2 regions of the Parasphingorhabdus pacifica genome follow, and region 2 is predicted to be linked to the other one. Evidence: riboswitches for the same ligand, from Rfam matches in the RefSeq annotation. Region 2 holds a riboswitch; the other holds the start of a gene.
What was found. Region 2 has a riboswitch for cobalamin ahead of ACYVAN_RS20790 (ABC transporter substrate-binding protein). Riboswitches for the same ligand answer to the same signal wherever they lie in the genome.
Positions count from the first base shown of each region.

Region 1: another riboswitch for cobalamin. It lies ahead of ACYVAN_RS21715 (Rossmann-like domain-containing protein); the one in region 2 lies ahead of ACYVAN_RS20790 (ABC transporter substrate-binding protein).

Region 1 covers NZ_BAAGYS010000014.1:328,637-338,201, forward strand. Annotated here, with positions in the region: gene ACYVAN_RS21700 (helix-turn-helix domain-containing protein) at 236-1,435, shown strand; gene ACYVAN_RS21705 (NAD(P)H-dependent oxidoreductase) at 1,510-2,292, opposite strand; gene ACYVAN_RS21710 (GNAT family N-acetyltransferase) at 2,433-2,990, opposite strand; cobalamin riboswitch at 3,109-3,275, shown strand; gene ACYVAN_RS21715 (Rossmann-like domain-containing protein) at 3,455-4,285, shown strand; gene ACYVAN_RS21720 (PLP-dependent cysteine synthase family protein) at 4,282-5,403, shown strand; gene ACYVAN_RS21725 (MFS transporter) at 5,400-6,701, shown strand; gene ACYVAN_RS21730 (ABC transporter substrate-binding protein) at 6,698-8,236, shown strand; gene ACYVAN_RS21735 (ABC transporter permease) at 8,236-9,183, shown strand; gene ACYVAN_RS21740 (ABC transporter permease subunit) at 9,180-9,565, shown strand, end outside.
Region 2 covers NZ_BAAGYS010000014.1:131,378-140,942, reverse strand. Annotated here, with positions in the region: gene ACYVAN_RS20820 (GNAT family N-acetyltransferase) at 1-552, opposite strand, end outside; gene ACYVAN_RS20815 (ion channel) at 845-1,873, shown strand; gene ACYVAN_RS20810 (hypothetical protein) at 1,880-2,050, shown strand; gene ACYVAN_RS20805 (hypothetical protein) at 2,097-2,378, opposite strand; gene ACYVAN_RS20800 (ABC transporter ATP-binding protein) at 2,489-3,268, opposite strand; gene ACYVAN_RS20795 (FecCD family ABC transporter permease) at 3,268-4,323, opposite strand; gene ACYVAN_RS20790 (ABC transporter substrate-binding protein) at 4,320-5,312, opposite strand; cobalamin riboswitch at 5,412-5,595, opposite strand; gene ACYVAN_RS20785 (MSMEG_6728 family protein) at 5,863-6,336, shown strand; gene ACYVAN_RS20780 (putative bifunctional diguanylate cyclase/phosphodiesterase) at 6,417-8,540, opposite strand; gene ACYVAN_RS20775 (FKBP-type peptidyl-prolyl cis-trans isomerase) at 8,688-9,014, opposite strand; gene ACYVAN_RS20770 (adenosine deaminase) at 9,157-9,565, shown strand, end outside.

The DNA.
Region 1 (9,565 bases), 200 kb from region 2:
GTACCGAGCACGCGATCAGGTGACGAGACTCTGATCGTTCAAGCCCGTGGCCCGCCCGGAAAAGCACGGACAAAAACGCCGAACGGATCCGCTGAAGGCCGCCCCGCCCGCGAATCACGAACACCAACGAGTCGAAGACCAATCACCCCACCGCACCACCACCTGATCACCATATGCAATCGGTACGACCACTTTGCGCATTCCCACGGAGGGACAGGCTGGGGACAATGCCGTCATGGACGTGGAAACCGGAGCCGCGGGCCGGATCGCTCAGCTCCGCAAACTCGCCGGATGGAGCCAACACCACCTAGCCGTGCGCGCCTTCGTCTCGACCAGCCTGGTGAAAAAGGTTGAGCAGGGCCGAACGCCGCCGAGTCCCTCTTTCGTCGCTTCCTGTGCCCGTGCTCTTGGTGTCGAAACCGCCGCGCTGTACGGGATGCACGAACTTGAATTCGTGTCCGACCGGCACGCCGAACGCGCAGGTGTCGACGAGTTGAGAGCGGCTCTGCACGCCTACGACGACCTCGAAACGTCCGAATCACCATGGTCCCCCGCAGAACTGGAGCGACAACTCGCGCAAGCGGAGAAGCTGCGGAGTTCGTTCCGCTACGAGCGGCTGTGTCAGCGAATGCCCCAACTATTGGGGCAGCTCTACGCGCGTTGTGACGCGACGGCACCCAGCACGGCGGATGGGGAGCAGGCGCGCGGGATGCTGCACGACGCCTACCGCTTGGTGGCGGCCCTCGGTGGCCACTTCGGTCAATCGGATATCGCAGTGGCAGCATCCGAACGACATGTCGCGCTCGCCCCTCAGACCGGCGATCCACTGCGGATGGCTATCTCGGCCTACCATCGTTCGACTTACTTCCTGCAGTCCGGCCACTTCGCGCGTGGCATCCGAGTTCTGGAGCGTGCCCACGAACATGTGCACCAGAGCGAAACGTCCGATCGGCACGCGGTCGCCGTGCAGCTGCATCTCCGATCCGCGATACTCGCGGCTCGTGCGGGCGACGGAGCCGGCGCCGACCAGTACATCGTCGAAGCGCGCGCGTTGGCCGACGAGCGTGTTTCACTCGCTTCGCCTTACCACAACGTCAACGCGAGCAAGCTCAACGTAGACATCCACTGGTGCGCCGTTCCGGTCGAAGGCAACGACGGGACCACTGCCATCGCCCGCGCCAAGCAGGTCGACATCGCCGACCACGAACAGCCCGAGCGCGTCGGACACCACCACATCGACATGGCCCGCGCGTGGCTGCTGCACGGCGACCGCGAAAAGGTGCTCACCGAACTCAACTCCGCCAGGAAAGCCAATCCGCAACAGACCCGACGACACCCCGCGGTGCACGAAACCGTGCGCGCACTGGCCGAAGCCGACCGGCGTGCCACCGGAACCCTCGCCGGGTTCGCGCGCTGGGCGGGCATCCGGATCTGAGACATCGTTCTTCCGGGAAAGGAGTCACCCGCACCTACGAACGGCTCCGCCGGACGCCTGCCCCCAAACGCCGGTCACCGCACCGCGATCGGCGAGTCCGCACGGTGCACGCCGAGTCCGGCCCTCCCGGCGGCGACCTCCGGGCGCAGCACCAGGTCCTCGTCGTAGTCGCCACCGTTCTGGCGGCGGAAGGCGATGGGCTCCAGGGCCGGCAGTGCGGCGACGCGTTCCCGCACGCGACGGCCCGCCTCCGCGAAATCCGTGCCGGATGCCTGGTCCGCACGGTGCACCACCAGCGGCGGCAGCACGGACATTCCCGCATACCAGAGAGTTCCGTGCTGCACACCGAACAGAACGTCGTCCACCTCGCCGTTGATCCCGCGCGGCCCCATGGTGAGTTCGGAAGCGCCCGCCGTGAGCAGGAGCATTCCGCGCTTCCCCGCCAACCGTCCCTCGCCGTAGCGGAGCGTGCGGCCGTTCTCCCGCACCCCGTAGGCGAATCCCTTGACGAAAACGCGGTCGAACCACCCTTTGAGGATGGCGGGCATGCCGTACCACCAGAGGGGAAACTGGAAGACCACGGCATCCGCCCACGCGAGCTTCTCCTGCTCCACGCGGATGTCCTCGCTCAACTCTCCCGAGGTGTACGCGCACCGGGACTCGTCACCGACGATCAGCCGCTCACGTGGATCGTGGGCGAAGTCCGCGCTGGCCACAACCGGATTCCAGCGCATGGCGTACAGATCGGACAGTCGTACCTCCTCGCCGCGCGCCCGCAGCTCGTCGATGCCCGCGTCGCGCAAGGACGCGCTGAGCGAACGCTGTTCCGGATGGGCGAATACCCACAACACCTTCATGCCGACCCCTCGAACCTCGTCTGCCGCTTCCGGCTACGAGCATCCGCCCGCCCACCGGGAACACACGAGTGGCCGGATGGACACCCTTCGAAAGAATCGGGCCACAACCTCTGTGGTCCGGACCGGGCGGCTTCCGGGCATCACCCGCTGACCGGGACCGGGATCTCGAAGTGGACGACGGGGCTGTAGTCACTGTTCTGCCGCGCGTCGTAGACCTCCTTGGCCACCCCGCGCCAGAACGACTCGGCACCCTCGATCGCCGGGTTCGTGTGCAGGTAGATCGTGTCGTATCCCGGCTCGTCGGCGATGAATCCGCACGCCATGTCGACGAGCTCGCGAGCCAGTCCGTGACGGCGGTGTTCGGGGCGGACGTACGTGCGGAAGATCTGCGCCGCGCCTTCCGCGCCGTAGCGGTCGGCGATCCACCTGGGATGCGGCGGACTCTTGGGGCCACTGGCCCGCACCGAGGCCGTGCCGACGACCTCGTCACCGAGCACGGCGACGAACAAGGCGTGGCCCGGAGTGCGGAAGTAGCTCGCCTCCATCTCGATCACGTCCGCATGCCACTCGGACACGTAGCCGTGCCCCATCACGCGGTAGAAGGTATCGAGCATCAGCGTGCGGGCGCTCTCGATGTCGGACCGGCACGCCCGCCTGACCTCGTACTCGCCGACCGCGCGGACCTCTTCCCGGGACACGTCTCCACCTCCGTAGACGAACTATTGAAAAGCACTTTCTATTGCATACTACTGGCGACAAAACGTGATCTAGGACCTGGAAGCCTTGACTCCACCCCCAGCGGCTGAAAAGTTCATGCGAAAGTTCAAGCGATGGTGCGCAGGAAGCCGGTGCGAATCCGGCACGGTCCCGCCACTGTGAGTGGAGAGCCACCTCCACCTGAGCCACTGCCGAGCACTCGGTGGGAAGGCCGGGGGTGACGTCGACCCACGAGTCAGGAGACTCGCACCGTCGTGCCGATTCGTACGGGGTCGCGGAGCCCCGGAGGAGGTACCCGTGCACTCGGACAAGTGCGTCATCATCCCGCTGACCATCCGACCGGAACGGTTCTCGGCAGCTCCACACGTCGTGTGATCCCCGCAGGCGCTGATCCTTCGCGCCCGCACTCGGCATCACCACTTCTTCCTCACGTGTGGAGACATCTGTGCCTTCTACTCCCCCACCTGCCGACCTGCGCGTCGGCGACAACCAGCTGGACCAGCTGATCGAAGCGGCCCGAGCCGACGGAAACCCGGCGGACACGACCGCCTCCGTGGCGTTCCTTACCGTGCAAGCCGCGCAGCACTCCGGCCGCCGGACCAGCTACCTCAACACGGTGCTCAGCGTGCGCATCGGAGCAGCCGTCGGATCCTGCGCCGTGGAGCCGGGGCAGATCAGCGACGACGTGGTCACCGACACCGTCGGCCGCGACATCGACGAGCTCCTCTCCCATCCCGAACGGGCCGTGCGGATGGCCGCACTCGACGCCTACCTGGCCCATCTCAGGCCACACGCCCAGCATCCGGCCGCCCGGACCGTCCGGATAGCCCCCGGAACCTCCCTGGAGAAGTCGATGGCACGGGCTCGGGCCGTCGCCCAGCTCGTCCCCGGCGGCGGCCGCGTCGCGGTGATCGGAGTGGTGAACTCGCTGCTGTCCGCACTGCGCGAGCGCGGGATCGACTACGTGCCGTGCGATCTCAAGGGCGGCCGCACCGAATGGGACGAACCCGTCCTCGAAGATCACCGGCAAGCGATCGAGCAGGCCGATGCCGTGCTCGCATCGGGGATGGTCCTGAACAACACCAGCTTCGACGACATCGTCGAGCAGTGCCGCGAACTCCGGCTGCCGCTGGTGATGTTCGCGCAGACCGGAAGCGCCGTCCTCCGCGAGCTGCTCGGCACCGACATCACCGCCCTGTCCGCCGAGCCATACCCCTTCTTCTGGCTGACCGGCGACGCCACCGACCTGCACTGCTACCGGGGTGATCGACCATGACGCTCGCCCAACAGGCGCCCGCGCGCGGCGGGCGGAAGTGCGACACGCTGCTGGATCTCATCGGTGACACCCCGGTGCTGCGAGTGGACACACCGCTGCCGCGGAGCCACCCGGGTTTCTGGGCGAAGCTCGAAGGGCTGGGCCCCGGCACGATGAAGGCTCGCGCGGCGCTGTCGATGCTGCGCGGCGCTCGGGAACGCGGTGAACTCCGCCCCGGCGGCACCATCGTGGAATCGAGCAGTGGGACCCTGGCGATCGGCCTGGCCTACGTCGGCATGGCCCTGGGGCATCCCGTGGTCATCGTCGCCGACCGGGAACTGGACCCGATGACCGCCGCCCTGCTGCGCTCCCACCGCGCACGTGTGGAGATCGTTTCCCGGCCGCACCCGGTGGGCGGCTGGCAGCGAGCACGGCTGGAACGAGTGCACGCGCTGCTCGCGGAGCTGCCCGGCGCCTACTGGCCGGACCAGTACAACAACCCGGACAACCCGGCCGGGTACCACGACGTCGGCCGGGAACTGATCGGACAGTTCGACCGCCTCGACGCGCTGGTGTGCAGCGTCGGCACCGGTGGGCACAGCGCCGGGATCGCGTCGATGCTCCGCGAGCACTGGCCGGACATCCGGATCGTGGGGGTGGACTCGGCCGGTTCGAGCGTGTTCGGCCACTCCGCCGAACGAAGGCTCATGCGCGGCCTGGGCAGCAGCATCCATCCGTCCAACGTCGCCTACCGGCACTTCGACGAGGTCCACTGGACCGGCCCGGCCGAAACCGCCGACGCTTGCCGGCGCATGGCCGCCGACGCGTTCGTCACCGGCGGTTGGAGCACCGGGGCGGCCGCGATGGTGGCCGCGTGGTGCGCGCGCGAACTCGGATCCGCCCGGGTGGCCGCGGTGTTTCCGGACGGTCCGCACCGCTACTGGGAAACCATCTACGACGACGATTTCTGCCGCAGGCACGAGCTCGTGCCCGCCGCCACCCAGCCGTCCGAAGTGGACAACATGGCCGCTTCGAAGGGATCGCGGTGGACCCGCTGCCGCGCGGTCAGCGATCCGTGCGGTCGACGTACCACCGAGCAGGGCGCGTGCCCGGTGTGCGAGGAGGAAACGAACCGATGACGAGTACGCGAGCTTTCCAGCAGCTCTCATGGCCCGCCCGACTGCTGGTCGTCAACCAGTTCGGCATCAACGTCGGCTTCTACATGTTGCTGCCGTTCCTCGCCTCCTACATGAGCCACGACCTCGGTTACGGCGCTGCGCTGATCGGCCTCGTGCTCGGCGTGCGCAATCTCAGCCAGCAGGGCATGTTCCTCGTCGGCGGGACGGCCGCGGACCGGCTCGGCTGCCGACCTATGATCATCCTCGGTTGCGGGTTGCGGGTGGTGGCGTTCGCCCTGTTCAGCTTCCTGACCTCGCTGCCCGGACTCGTCGTGGCCGTGGTCCTCACCGGGCTGGCCGGAGCGTTCTTCAACCCGGCCGTGCGCACCTACCTCATGCACGAGGCAGGCGATCACCGGGCCGAGGCGTTCGCGGTGTTCAACGTCTTCGCGCACGCGGGCACCCTCGTCGGACCGCTGATCGGGGCAGTTCTGCTGTCGGTCGACTTCCGGCTGGTGGCGCTGGTCGCCTGCATCGCGTTCGCTGTGCTCACCGTCGCCCAGGTGCTCGTGCTCCCGCATCGGGCAGTCGAGCCGCAACAGGGCGTGCTCGGCAGCTGGCGAGAAGTGGGGACGAACCGGCGATTCCTGGTGTTCACGCTGGCCCTTTCGGCCTACTTCGCCCTCTACAACCAGCTGTACTTGGCCCTGCCGCTGGAAGCTCAGCGGGTGTCGGGTGCGTCGTGGGCGATCACCGCGGTGTTCGTCGTGTCCACCGTGATCGTCGTGTTCTTCCAGGTGCGGATCACGAACTGGTGCCGTGCCCGCTGGACGTCGGGGCAGTCCATCGTCATCGGGTTGGCCTGCATGGGTTCGTCGTTCGTCCCGCTCATGGCGAGCGGACCGCTGCTGACCTCCCGCGAAACGGCCGAGCTGAGCTCCGACTGGACCGTGCTGGCCGCGTCGATGCTGCCGGTACTCGTGACGACGGCGCTGTTCACGGTGGGCCAGGCCATCACCAACCCGTTCGCGATGGAGCTGTTGCCGATCGTCGGCAGCGAGCGACTCGCCGGCACCTACTACGGGTTCTACTACCTCGTTTCCAGCTTGGTCGCCGCAGCCGTGAGCTGGCTGGTGGGAGCACTGCTGGACGAGTTCACCGATCCTGCCACTCGCTGGCTGCCATGGCTGGTTCTTTTCACCGTGGGAATCGCCGGGTCCCTGGTAACCACGGCCATGCACCGCCGCGGCCTGCTCGCCCGAAAACCGGCACCCGATCAGCAGCCCGCCGAGACCGGAGCAGAAGGAGCGAAGGCGTGAAGCAAGCGGCAGGAACAAGCGTCTGGAGCAGGCGACACCTGCTCTCCACCGCACTGGGAGTCGCGGCGTCCGTTCCGCTCGCTGCCTGCGCGGGCGGTGGAACCAACTCCGCGGACCGGCTCCGGCTCGCGTTCTCGACAGCGGGCACCAGGGAATCCCTCGATCCGCACAAGGGAACCCTGTTCGTCGACCAGGCGCGAGCGAAAGCCCTGTTCGACACGCTGGTCGGCTATGCCGACGACATGAGCGTCGTGCCACGCCTGGCCGAGTCGTGGGAAGCGGACGCCACCGGAACCCGGTGGCTGATCCGCCTTCGCCCTGCCCGATTCCACGACGGCCGCCGGGTCACCGCCGAGGACGTGCTCTACAGCTACCGGCGCATCGCCGACCCGGCCACATCGTCGGCCGCGGCCAAGAACTTCAACACCGTCGACTTCGCCGCTAGCCGGACGAGATCGGAAACCGAGCTCGAACTCGTGCTGCGCACGCCTAACTTCGAATTCCCCTCGGCGTGGGGCGCACCGTGCACCGAGATCGTTCCGGCCGGGACGACCGATTTCAGCGCTCCGGTCGGCTCCGGCCCGTTCCGCTTCGGCGAGTTCCAGCCGGGCGGAACCGCCGTCCTCACCCGATTCGACGGTCACTGGTCCGGCGCTCCGAAACCGCCCGGATTGGAGTTCGTCCCGGTCGAAGACGAATCCGCCCGCGTGTCGGCGCTCGTGTCCGGGCAGGTGCACTACGCGCACGACATCAGTGCCAACGCCGCGCGACAGCTCGGCAACGACCAGCGAACCAAACTGCTCGCCGCCACGACGGGCACGATGCAGGCGGTCGCGCTCAAGGTCGACCGCCCACCGTTCCACGACCCCAGGGTCATGAAGGCGGTGCTGCTCGGCGTCGACCGCCGAGCGCTCGTCGACATCGCCTTGAGCGGTCAGGGCGAGGTGGGCAACGACCTGTTCGGCAAAGGAATCCGGTTCTACCCCGAAGACCTGCCGCAACGCGGGCGCGACATCGACCGAGCGAAGTCGCTGCTGCGGGACGCAGGAGCGGAAGACCTCGAATTCGAGCTGCTCACCAGCAACTCCGACCCCTACTTCGAATCTGCGGCGAGCCTGATCGCCGAACAACTCGGCGAGATCGGAGCGGCTGTCACGCCCAGGGTGCGACCGTCCGAGACCTACTTCTCGGAGATCAAGAAGAAGGGCGTCGCCGCGCACACCAGAACGTCGTCGCTGCCGTTGACGACGTTCCTCGGACAGCGCATGCACGGTCAAGCGGGCTCCAACAACTACACCGGCTACCGCTCGCCGGAGTTCGACGCGCTCTACGAGACGGCACTGCGTACCGCCGACGAGTCCGAACGCGCGCGGCTGCTCGGCGAAGCGCAGCACCTCGCCCACGACGCCAGCGGCCTGCTGGTGTGGGGCTTCAGCAACTGGAACGTGGCGGTCTCCGCCGATGTCGAGGGGCTGCGCGCGGCCCCGCCAAACTCCCTGGAATGGGCCCGGTTCGACCGCGCTGTGCTGCGCTGATGTTGCGGTTCGCGTGCGTCCGCGTTTCCACCGGCGGGCTGCAGGTCGTCGTGGTGGCGGTCGCCGTGTTCTTCCTGACGTCCGCACTGCCCGGCGACAACGCCGCAGTCGTCCTCGGGGAGCACGCGACCGAGGAGCAGGTCGCCGCACTGCGCGCGCAGCTCGGCCTGGATCGTCCGTTGGGTGAGCGATTCCTCGACTGGGCGGTGGGCATCACACGGGGAGATCTCGGCACCTCCCTGCTCACCGGCGAGCCCGTCGGCGCGCAGATCGGGCTCGGCCTGGGGAACACCGCGCTGCTGGGCGCCTGCACGCTGGCACTGATCATCCCGCTGGCCGGGCTGATCGGCCTGGTCAGCGGCGTCCGGGCCGGATCGCGTATCGACCGGGTGCTGAACTCGACAGTCGTCCTGCTCAACTCGGTTCCGGAGTTCGCGCTCGGCCTGCTGCTGGTCGCACTGTTCTCCCTGCAGGCCGGGTGGCTGCCGGCCACGGCCGCGGGCCTGTCCGGATTCTCGCTCGCCGACGACCCCGCGGTTCTGGTCCTGCCCATCGCGGTGCTGGTGTGCAAGCAGTTGTGCGCGCTCGCCCGCCAAATGCGCATTGGCGTGGTCGAAGCAAACAGCACCGAGTACGCGACCCACATGCGTGTGCTGGGGATGCGTGAGCGGACCGTGCTGTTGCGGCACGTGCTGCCGAACGCGATCGGCCCGTCGGTGCAGCAGCTCGCCCGGGCGGTGGATGGCCTGCTCGGGGGTGTCGTCGTCGTGGAAGCACTGTTCGCCCTGCCAGGGGTGGGCTCCACGTTCGTCGAGGCCGTCAAAGCCCGTGACCTGCCGGTCGTGCAGGGTTGCGCGCTCGTGTTCGTCTGCACGACGGTGCTGGTCAACGTGCTCGCCGATGTGGCCTCGCGCCGGCTGGTCCCGCAACGGGAGGCGCTGGCATGAGCAAGAGGGGCTCGATAACCGCACTCGCCGGGTGGGCACTGCTGGGAGTCCCGCTGTTCGCGGCGGTGCTCGGATGGTCGTTCGCCGGGTCGACGCGATCCGAATCCGCTCCCCTCCTGCCGCCGGCGGCCGATCACGTGCTGGGCACCGATGTGCTCGGGCGGGACGTGCTGGCGCTGGCGCTCACCGGAGGGTTCTCTGTGGTGTCGTTGACCGTGCTGTCGCTGGCACTGACCTACCTCGTGGGTGTTCCGTTCGCATTGATCTCGGTCGGGCAACGCCGGCGATGGCTCGACGAGGCGATGCTGCACGGAATGGACATGCTGCTCGCGCTGCCAGGGCTGCTCGTGCTCCTGGTACTGGCCGCGACCGGCAGGCAGGG
Region 2 (9,565 bases):
GTCGTGGGCGAGGCCGTCGAGCTCGGCGACTCCGGGCAGTCGTCCCCATTCCCGGAATCCGCAGGATTCGAAGAGCCGGAGACTGGCGGTGTTGCGGGCGAAGATGGTCGCCGCCAGGGTTCGCACGCCCAGGTTCGGAGCGTGCGCGACCGCTTCCCGGAGCAGGTGGTCTCCCTGTCCTCGGCCGCGGTGCTCCGGGTGGAGGTACACGGCGAGGTCGGCGGTCACGTCGTATCCGGCCCGGCCGTTGAGGAACTCGTCGAACGAGAGATATCCGGTCACTTCCTGGGGAGAGCGGGTGTCGTAGCCGACCCAGATGGGTCGGCGACCGGGGCTCGACGCGTCGAACCACGCTTCACGGGAGGCGACGCTGACCGGTTCGAGATCGCAGGTGCTCGTCCGGCCCGGAATCGTGGAGTTGTAAATATCGACGATCGCGGGCAGGTCGGCACGGGTGGCGAGGCGATGGCCGTAGGTCAACGGGAACTCCTGGTCTGGCTTCGACGTGTTTCCGGAGGTGCGGTGCGGGACCGACCGTCGGAAGTGTGTCATCGGGTGCACTCGCGGGTGATCGGCGAACCGGGCGCTCCGCGCGGTGGTCGAGATCCTCTGACCCGCGGTAAGAGGCCCGTCGCCGTGCGAAACCACGCCGGTGATGTCCGGCACGCTCGTCGATGTCCATAGTTGTTGCTGGTGAGGGCGTTGGTTAGTGTGCCTGGATGATGCTGCTGGCCCAGAGGTACGCAGTCGGACCGGAAGGTCGCGTGCCCGATGAAGGGACCGCGCCGCGAATCCGGCGGTCGCGCGAAGTCCCGGTGCGTGCACCTCACGGGCGGGGGTAGCGGTGCCGACCATCCTCTTCCGGCTGCTGGTGCGCTTCTCCGTTCTGTGGAGCTGGTGGACGCCGATCGCCGTGACCATGTCCGTGTTCATCACGAGCTGGCCGCTGATGGCGCTCGTCGAACCCGCGGGCAGCACCCTCGTCCAGCCTGCCAACTACTGGTGGTACTTCGTGGTCACGGCGGCCACCGTCGGTTACGGCGACTTCTATCCGGAATCGTCGTGGGGGCACCTCGTGGGTGCTTATGTCATCGTCGGCGGGATCGTGACGTTGACGACGGTGTTCACGAGAATGGCGTCGGTTCTGGAACAAGTGAAAGGACGACGGATGCGGGGCAGCGGCGATGTCGAACTCGCCCACCACAACGTGGTGCTGGGCTACGAGCCGGAGCGCACCGAACGCATCGTCCGGGAGTTGCTCACCGACAGCGAGCGCGGTGTTGTGCTCACCGCCAGGGAAGACTGCCCCACCCACCCGATGCCCGAGGATTCCGTCGAGTTCGTCCGCGGCGAGCTGACCGATCCGGACGTCCTGCGGCGGGCAGGAGTGCACCGAGCGCGAGCCGTTCTGGTGGATGGCCGGGACGACAACGATGCGCTCGCCATCGCGGTCACCGTGGGGCACGTCGTATCCGGGGCGCACATCGTTGTCACATTGCGGAACATGGAACGGGATGCGCTGCTGAAGTACGTCGACGAGAGCATTCGGTGCGTGCAGTGGCACACGCCGCGCATGATCACCGAGGAGTTGACCTCCCCGGGCATCGCCGAGGTGTACGCGCAGCTGATGACCGCGGGCGGTGCCAACACCTACTCGACGGAGCTGCCGGAATCCATGGGCGCGGTGCGCGTCGAACAGTGCCAGGCCGCGCTCGGCAAGAACTTCGGTGCGACCGTGCTCGCAGCGCGCGGCGCCGAGGACTTGCACGTCAACCCGGACTGGAGCGTGGAGCTGCCCGCCGGGGCCGTTCTGTACTACGTGAGCCCCCGGAGGCTCACGTCGGCGGAGATCGGACAAGCACTGCGCGGCTGATCTTCCGTGCGACACATCCCGTTCTCCTCCGACGTGCCGTTCATCGGAGACCAATACGACTCGCGGGTGCGCGGCAGGACGGTGCTCGTCGCCGAAGCGCAACCCCGTGGCGGTGCCGTTCCGGACGTGGAACTCGACGCCGTGGCCGCGGCAGCGGTCGCGCTCACACCAAGATGAGCGCGGACCGCACCCGCAGGCCTCCGAAGATCCACCGTACCTCGCCTCAGGTGCTCATCCGAACGCGAATCTCCGCCAAATAGTCGCCGTCCTCGGCCTCCATACCGTTGAGGTCGATCTCCTCGGGCACCGAGGTCACCGGAACCTTCTGCAGCAGGTACTTCACGGATTCGGCCACGAGCTGCTGCTCGTCCGGTTCCGGTATGGCCAGGTCATCGAGCAGTTTCTGGGAGGACCGGACCTCGTGGTGGGTGGTTTCGTTCGCCTCGTGGACCTCGGCGGCGAACCGGTGCTCGCCGAGCGCGAGTACCTTCACCTGCTCAGCCATCGCTACCTCCACAGGGCCGACGTTCATCCTGTCCGAGGACCTACCCGAAACTCGTGGCGGAGCAAACCCGCGCACCCGCCGCCGGGCGTGGTCCGCGGGCTCCGTGCCGCTCAGGTGGTGCCGAGGAAACGGATGTGCGGGCGACCGCCGGGGCCGACCGGGGTGATCTCGGTCCGCACACCGTAGACGTCCACCAGCAGATCCTCGGTGAGCACTTCCCCGGGAGTTCCCCCCGCGACCACTCGGCCTTCTCGCAGCACGAAGAGCTGGTCGCAGTGCATCGCGGCCAGGTTGAGGTCGTGCAAGGCGATGATCGCGGTCAACGGCAGGTTCGTCACCAGGTTGAGCAGGTCGAGCTGGTATTGGATGTCCAGATGGTTCGTCGGTTCGTCGAGGAGCAGTTCGCGGGGCTGTTGCGCCAGAGCGCGGGCGATCTGCACGCGTTGGCGCTCTCCGCCGGACAGCGTCCGCCAGGAGCGGTCGGTTTTGCCTTCCAAGTCGGTCCGGGCGAGCGCCGAACGCACAGCGGCCGCGTCCTCTCCCGAGGGCGCGGCCCAGGCTTTGCGGTGCGGAATCCGCCCCAGCCGGACGATGTCGAGCACGTTGAGATCCACCTGGGTGTCCGCCTGCTGCTCGACGACGGCCACCCGCCGGGCGATGGTCTTGCGCGCCAGCTCGTTCAACGGCCGCCCGTCCAGGTAAACCACGCCGGAGCTCGGACCGAGAACCCCGGAAAGCAACCGGAGCAACGTGGTCTTGCCCGAACCGTTCGGCCCGAGCAGACCCACCGTGGAGCCCGGTGCCGGCGTGAGACTCACCCCGTCCAGGATGAGTTGCCCACCGGCGGTCCGGCTGACGCGTTCGGTGTCGAGCCCTTGTCCCGCGGACATCATGGCCTCCGGGTGCGGTAGAGGACCAGCACGAAGGCCGGTACGCCGATCAGCGAGGTGACCACTCCCACCGGCACCTCCTGCGGGTCGAGCACTGTTCGGGCCAGGGTGTCGACCCACACCAGGAAGATCGCACCGGCCACCGCGGTCGCGGGGAGCAGTCGGGTGTGCAGGGCACCGGTCAGCGCCCGCGCCGCGTGCGGGAGCACCAGACCGACGAAACCGACTGCTCCCGACGTGCTCACCAACGTCGCGGTGAGCAGAGCGGTCACCGCCAGCAGCACGATTCGGGTCCTGGTCACCGGCACGCCGAGAGCGGCCGCCGCGTCCTGGCCGAAGGCGAACGCGTCGAGCGTTCGGGCGTGGCCGAAGCACACCAGCACGGCGACCAGCAGCACGGCCGCGCACACCGATACTTCCGGCCACGAAGCGCTGCTGAACGAGCCCAGCATCCAGAACAGCACACCCCGGGTCGTTTCCGCATCGGCGGCGGTGAGCACGATGAACGAGGTGATCGCGGAGAACAGCTGCATGGCGGCGACACCCGAGAGCACCACGCGATCCGTGGTCCCGCCCAGGATGTGGCTGAGCAGCAGTACGAGTCCGAACGAGAGCACCGCACCCAGGAAGGCACCCGTCGAGATCGAGAGCAGCCCACCTCCGGCACCGAGCACCACCACCACGACCGCTCCGGCCGAAGCGCCCGAGGACACTCCGAGCACGAACGGGTCCGCGAGCGGGTTCCGCAGCATCGACTGCATGACCGCACCGCAGACGGCCAGTCCCGCACCGCAGACCGCGGACAGCAGCACCCGCGGAAACCGCAGGTTCCACACGATCCCTTCGCGGATGGGGCTCAGCTCGGATTCGGCCACGCCGACCCGGGACAGGAGCGTCGTCCACACGTCGCCTACGCCGATGCCGGCAGGGCCGATGGTGACGGCGATCGCGATGGACACCGCCAGCACGGCGATGCCCAGCACCGGCAACCAAACCGCGTGCGCGCGAGCCCGGTCCGTGGTGGAGGTCGTTAACGCGGGTGTCTCCGTCCTCAACCCGTCAACCCGAACTCGCGCAATGCGGCCGCGACCTTCTCGACGCCATCGACGGTGCGCATCGTCGGGTTCATCGCCTGTCCGGTGAGGGGGACGTACCGGTCGTTCTCGACCGCGTCCATCTCACGTGCCACCGGATGCGTCTCCAAGAATTCGATCTTGCTTCGGGCCGTCTCGGCGGTTTCCGAATTCCGGGTGAGATCTCCCAGCACGAGAACATCGGGATTGCGTTGAGCGACCGTCTCCCAGTTGATCTGCGGCCACTCCTGCTTGGTGTCGTCGAAGACGTTCTTCGCATCCAGCGTGCGGGTGATCACTCCCGGTGCGCCGCAGCAGCCTGCCATGTACGGCGATTCGGAGTTGGCGAACCAAAAGAGCAGTCTCGCGTGCGAAGCGTCGATGTCGGCGGTGGCTTCGCGCATTCGGTTCTGCAGGTCGGCGACGAGTTGTTCACCCCGTTCCGCCACGTCGAAAATGCGGGCGATTTCCCGGATTTCGGTGTAGACGAGGTCCATTTTCAGGGGTTCGTGCCGGGCGCCGTCGCCGCTGCCGCTGTTGTCCTTCGCACAGTCGGCGGGGGAGAGGTAGGTCGGCACTCCGAGTTCGTCGAACTGCGCGCGGGTCGCCACGCCACCCTTGCTCAGCGTCGAGGCGAACGACGATGCGGCGAAGTCCGGCTCGGCCGCGAGAACGCGCTCGAACGACGGGTAGTTCTCGGCGAGGCGCGGTACCTCGGCGTTCTCCTCAGCCAGCTCCGGTAGTACGGGATCCGTCCAGGTCGCGGTACCCACCATCCGGTCGGAGAGGCCCAAGGCCAGCATGATCTCGGCGCTGCCCTGGTTGAGCGCGACAGCCCGCTGCGGCGGGTGCTCCAGCTGAACCTGTTCACCACAGTTGTCCAGCGAAAGGTGGTCACCGGCGTCGGCATCCGGTTCGGCAGCTGTTCCCCCGGAACAGCCGGACAGCGCGAGTGCTGCGGTGAGAAGCACAGCGGTACAGCAGGCGGAAAAGTTTTTCGCCACGGATTTCCTCCCCGTGCGGGGCTCGGTCGCGAAGCCCGGTCCTACGGTTTCCGCTCAGCCGAAACGCGTTCGACTGAGTGGCCAGCAGGTCTTCGGACTCGGGGTCGTCCGAGTGGGAACTCCTTCCCGGGCAGTTCGCCCAGTGGCCGTGTTCCTGCTCGTCGCCGCTCACCGCTGCGCGTCAGTTCCGGATTCTCACCGGATTCCCAAGCCATTCACGATGGCTATTACTGGCAGCCGGACGCTATCACGGCAATGTGCGGCGAGATGGGGACCATGATGTGACGCACAATGTCGTCGGTGGCGACGTGAGCGACGGGGCCGGGATGTGTGCGGCGCGCGTTTCGCCCAAGCTGCAGCGTTGCACGGCGTCGGATTCTCCTGTGATTCATCGGTATCGGGGCGTTCGAAATCACGAGAAGAGGGGTGCTCCGGGCTTCGACGGCAGCTGGTTCGGGCGGTCGGTGGTTCTCCGCTGCCTTGGCGAGTGGGAGTGGGTGGGAACACACTGCAGGACGTGCAGACCTTTCTCCCGTATCCGGACTTCATCGAGACCGCGCGCGTGCTCGACACCAAGCGACTTGGCAAGCAACGGGTGGAGACGATGCAGGTCCTCCGCGCGCTGACGGTGCCGGGGTACGGCTGGCGTACCCATCCCGCGGTCGTGATGTGGACGGGTTACGCGGAGTTGCTCGCCCGCTACGGCCTCGACGTGTGCGCCGTGTGGTGTTCGGCCGGTTACCGGGACACATGTGCCGCGACGATCGCTGCCGATCTGGAACGGGCGGCCGGTACCACCACCGTGCGAACCCGGGAGGAACTGGCCCTCGTCGGAGAACTGCCGCCGTGGCTCGGTGATCGGCGATTCCATCGCAGCCACCAGTCTGCGCTGTTGCGCAAGGACCCGGGCCACTACCGCAGGTATTTTCCCGGTGTGCGATCGGATCTGCCGTACGTGTGGCCGGTCTCGGACCGCTCGCGCGATGACTGACCACTCCGGTCGTCGGGGCAATCGATTGCGCGGAGATGTCCTGGAACTGGGATTCCGAGAATTCAGGAGTTGCGGGGCTGCTATCCGTCCGGAAGCGGCAACGGTGAGCGCGAGAGCAGTTCCCGGAACTCGTGTACCGGCAGCGGAGCCGCGAACAAGTACCCCTGGTAGGCGTCCACGCCGAGACCGTGCAACAGGCGGTACTGAGTGGCGGTCTCGACTCCTTCCGCAATGCACGTGCGGCCCATCGCGCGGGCGAGTTCCACCACGGCGCGTGCGATGCCCAGGTCGGACGGGTCCGATCCCATCCCGGAAACGAACCGTCGATCGAGCTTGACGATCTGCGTCGGCAGGTCCTTGAGACGGGCCAGCGACGAGTAGCCGGTGCCGAAGTCGTCCATGGCGAACCGGAGCCCGGTCGCGGCGAGTTCGCGCATCGTCCTGCTCGGTCGCTCCGACACGTTCACCAGGATGGTCTCGACCATCTCCAGCACCACTCGCTCGGAAGCGATGCCGCTGTCGGCGATGGCGGACGACACCTCTTCGGAAAAGCTCTGGAGCGTCGGTCGGAGCCCGGAGAGGTTCACGGCTATCCCGACCGGACGGGTGCCGTTCACCGGCCAGCTCGCAGCTTCGCGCAGCGCGGTGCGCAGCACCCACCTGTCCAGTTCGATCTCCAGGCCACCCTGCTCGGCCACGGACAGGATGACGTCGGGAGCGAGCATTCCCCGTTCCGGGTGCGGCCACCGCACCAGGGCTTCGGCGAGCACGATCGACCGCTCCCCGTCGACCACCGGTTGGTAGTGCAGGGTGAGGTGACCGTGCAAGATCGCCTGCCGCAGCTCCTGCTCCAAGGTCAGCTGAGCCGAGATCGAACTGCTCAGCGAACGACGAGCGCGGAGCGCGGAACCGTGGCCTTGCGCTTTGGCAACGAACCTCGCGCGGTCGGCCCTTCGCACGAGCTCCTCACCACTGATCTCCGGGTCGTCGGCCGTCGCGGTCCCGATGGAGGCCGAGACGTTGATCAGGTTGCCGCGTACGGACAGCACCGTGCGGAGGATCTCCAGAACCCGGCTGGTCAGCACTGTCATTCCATCGCACGAGGCCAGGTCCGAGCAGACGATCAGGAACTCGTCGCCGTACAGCCGGGCAGGCGTGCACGCCTGCGGCAGCTCGTTGGTCAGTCGCCGCGCGATCATCACCAACAGTTCGTCCCCGGCTTCGTGGCCGAGGGAGTCGTTGACGCGTTTGAAGTTGTCCAGGTCGCAGAACAGGACGCCGATCTCGAACGGGTTCCGCTCTTCGAGCAGCTGTGTGAGCAACTCGGTGACGCCCTTGCGGTTGAGCAGTTCGGTATCCGCATCGTGGGTGGTCTGGTAGTAAAGGTTGTTGGCGCGAGCCACCTGTTCGGTGACGTCCTCGAGCCCCGCCAGCCAGAAGCGAGTGCCGTCGTCCTGCACGGACGGCGCGCAGCGAACCTCGCACAACAACGGTTCCCCGTCCGAGCGCAGCAGCAGGCGGTGCGCCGGCCCGGGCGGTTCCTCAACGCTCTTGTGCGCGGGGAGCGATCGAGCCGGGAACAGGTCTTCCGCTTTCTCGTCCGGATGCAACAGATCGTTCGATCTCTTCCCGACCAGCTCGTAGAGGCGGTAGTCGAGCAGATCACGCAGCGTGCCGTTCGCGTCGAGCAGCAGCCCGTCATCGTCGAACAGCGCGATGGCCACCGGGGCCATCCGGAACAGGTCGCTGAATCGTCGGGCGGAACGTCGTTGCCGGGCGTGGACCTCGGTGTTGTCCCGGGTTACCTTGACGAACCCGTCCAGTCGGCCGTCGGTGGACCGCTGGGCCGTGATGACCACGTGGGCCCAGAACCGGGTCCCGTCCTTGCGGACCCGCCAGCCGTGGTCGATGCAGAAGCCGTTGGCCGCTGCTTGGGCCAGCTCCCACTGCGGATGACCGGATTCGATCTGATCGCGCGGGTAGAACGTGGTGAAGTGACGCCCGATGATCTCGTCGCTGCGATAGCCCTTCATCCGCCGGGCCCCGGCGTTCCAGCTGGACACGAATCCGTCCGCGTCCAGCCCGAAGATCGCGTAGTCGTGCATGTCCTCAGCCAGGGGGCCGAGGAGCTTTTCGGCTTGGTCCTCCGTGCCGGAGGCTTCCGACATGACGTCGGAAGCCTCTGCTTCATTTCGATCGGTCACGGCTTCTCCGGCGGTGCGCAACGACCTGGGTGTCTTGCTCGACCATCCGATCCTCAACGTACCAGCGTTCACCGGAACCGGCCGGGACCGCGTCCCCGCGGTGGTGATCGCCACCGCCGGTTGGCGGCCCCGGCGCGCCACCGCGGTTCAGCGCACGCCGAGGAGCTCCACCTCGAAGTGCAGCTCGGAGTTCGGCGGGATCACCGGCGGGAAGCCGTGCTCGCCGTACCCCAGGTGTGGGGGGATCACGAGCTCGCGGAAGCCGCCGACCTTCATGCCGACCACGCCGCGATCCCAACCCTCGATGACCTGCCCGGCGCCCAGCTGGAAGGTCAGGCCCCGACCGCGGTCCCTGGACGAGTCGAACTTGGAACCGTCGGCCAGCGTGCCGACGTAGTGCAGCGTGACCGTGTTGCCGGGTTGGGCTTCGTCACCATCGCCGAGCTTGGTGTCCTGCGCCGCCAGATCAGCCATGTTTCGTCCTCCATCGGTTCGCCGGTGTTCCGGCCGAGGACAAAGTCTCCCCGGGCCCGCTCCGCAGCACCCACGGAGGTGGAGACGTCGCTCCGACCGCCCCCGCAGTATCGTGGCCGATGATTTCGAACGGGGAGGCGAATTGAGTTCTGGCCAGCTGGGCGTGTTGCCCAAAGCCGAGTTGCACCTGCACATAGAAGGCGCCATGGAGCCGGAGTTGGTCTTCGCGTGCGCGGAGCGCAACGGAGTCGAGCTTCCGTTCGCCGACGTGGAGGAGCTGCGGCGCCGGTACGTCTTCGACGATCTGCAGTCGTTCCTCGATCTGTACTACTTGGCGATGAACGTGCTCCGGACCGCGCAGGACTTCACGGATCTCGCGGACTCCTACCTGGCGCGAGCCCGAGAACAGGGGGTTCGGCACGCCGAGATCTTCTTCGACCCGCAGGCTCACCTGAGCAGGGGAGTGCCGCTGGAGACCGTTCTCGACGGGTTGGACGCTTCGCTGTCGACCAGCACCGAACGGTTCGGCGTTTCGACCCGGTTGATCGCCT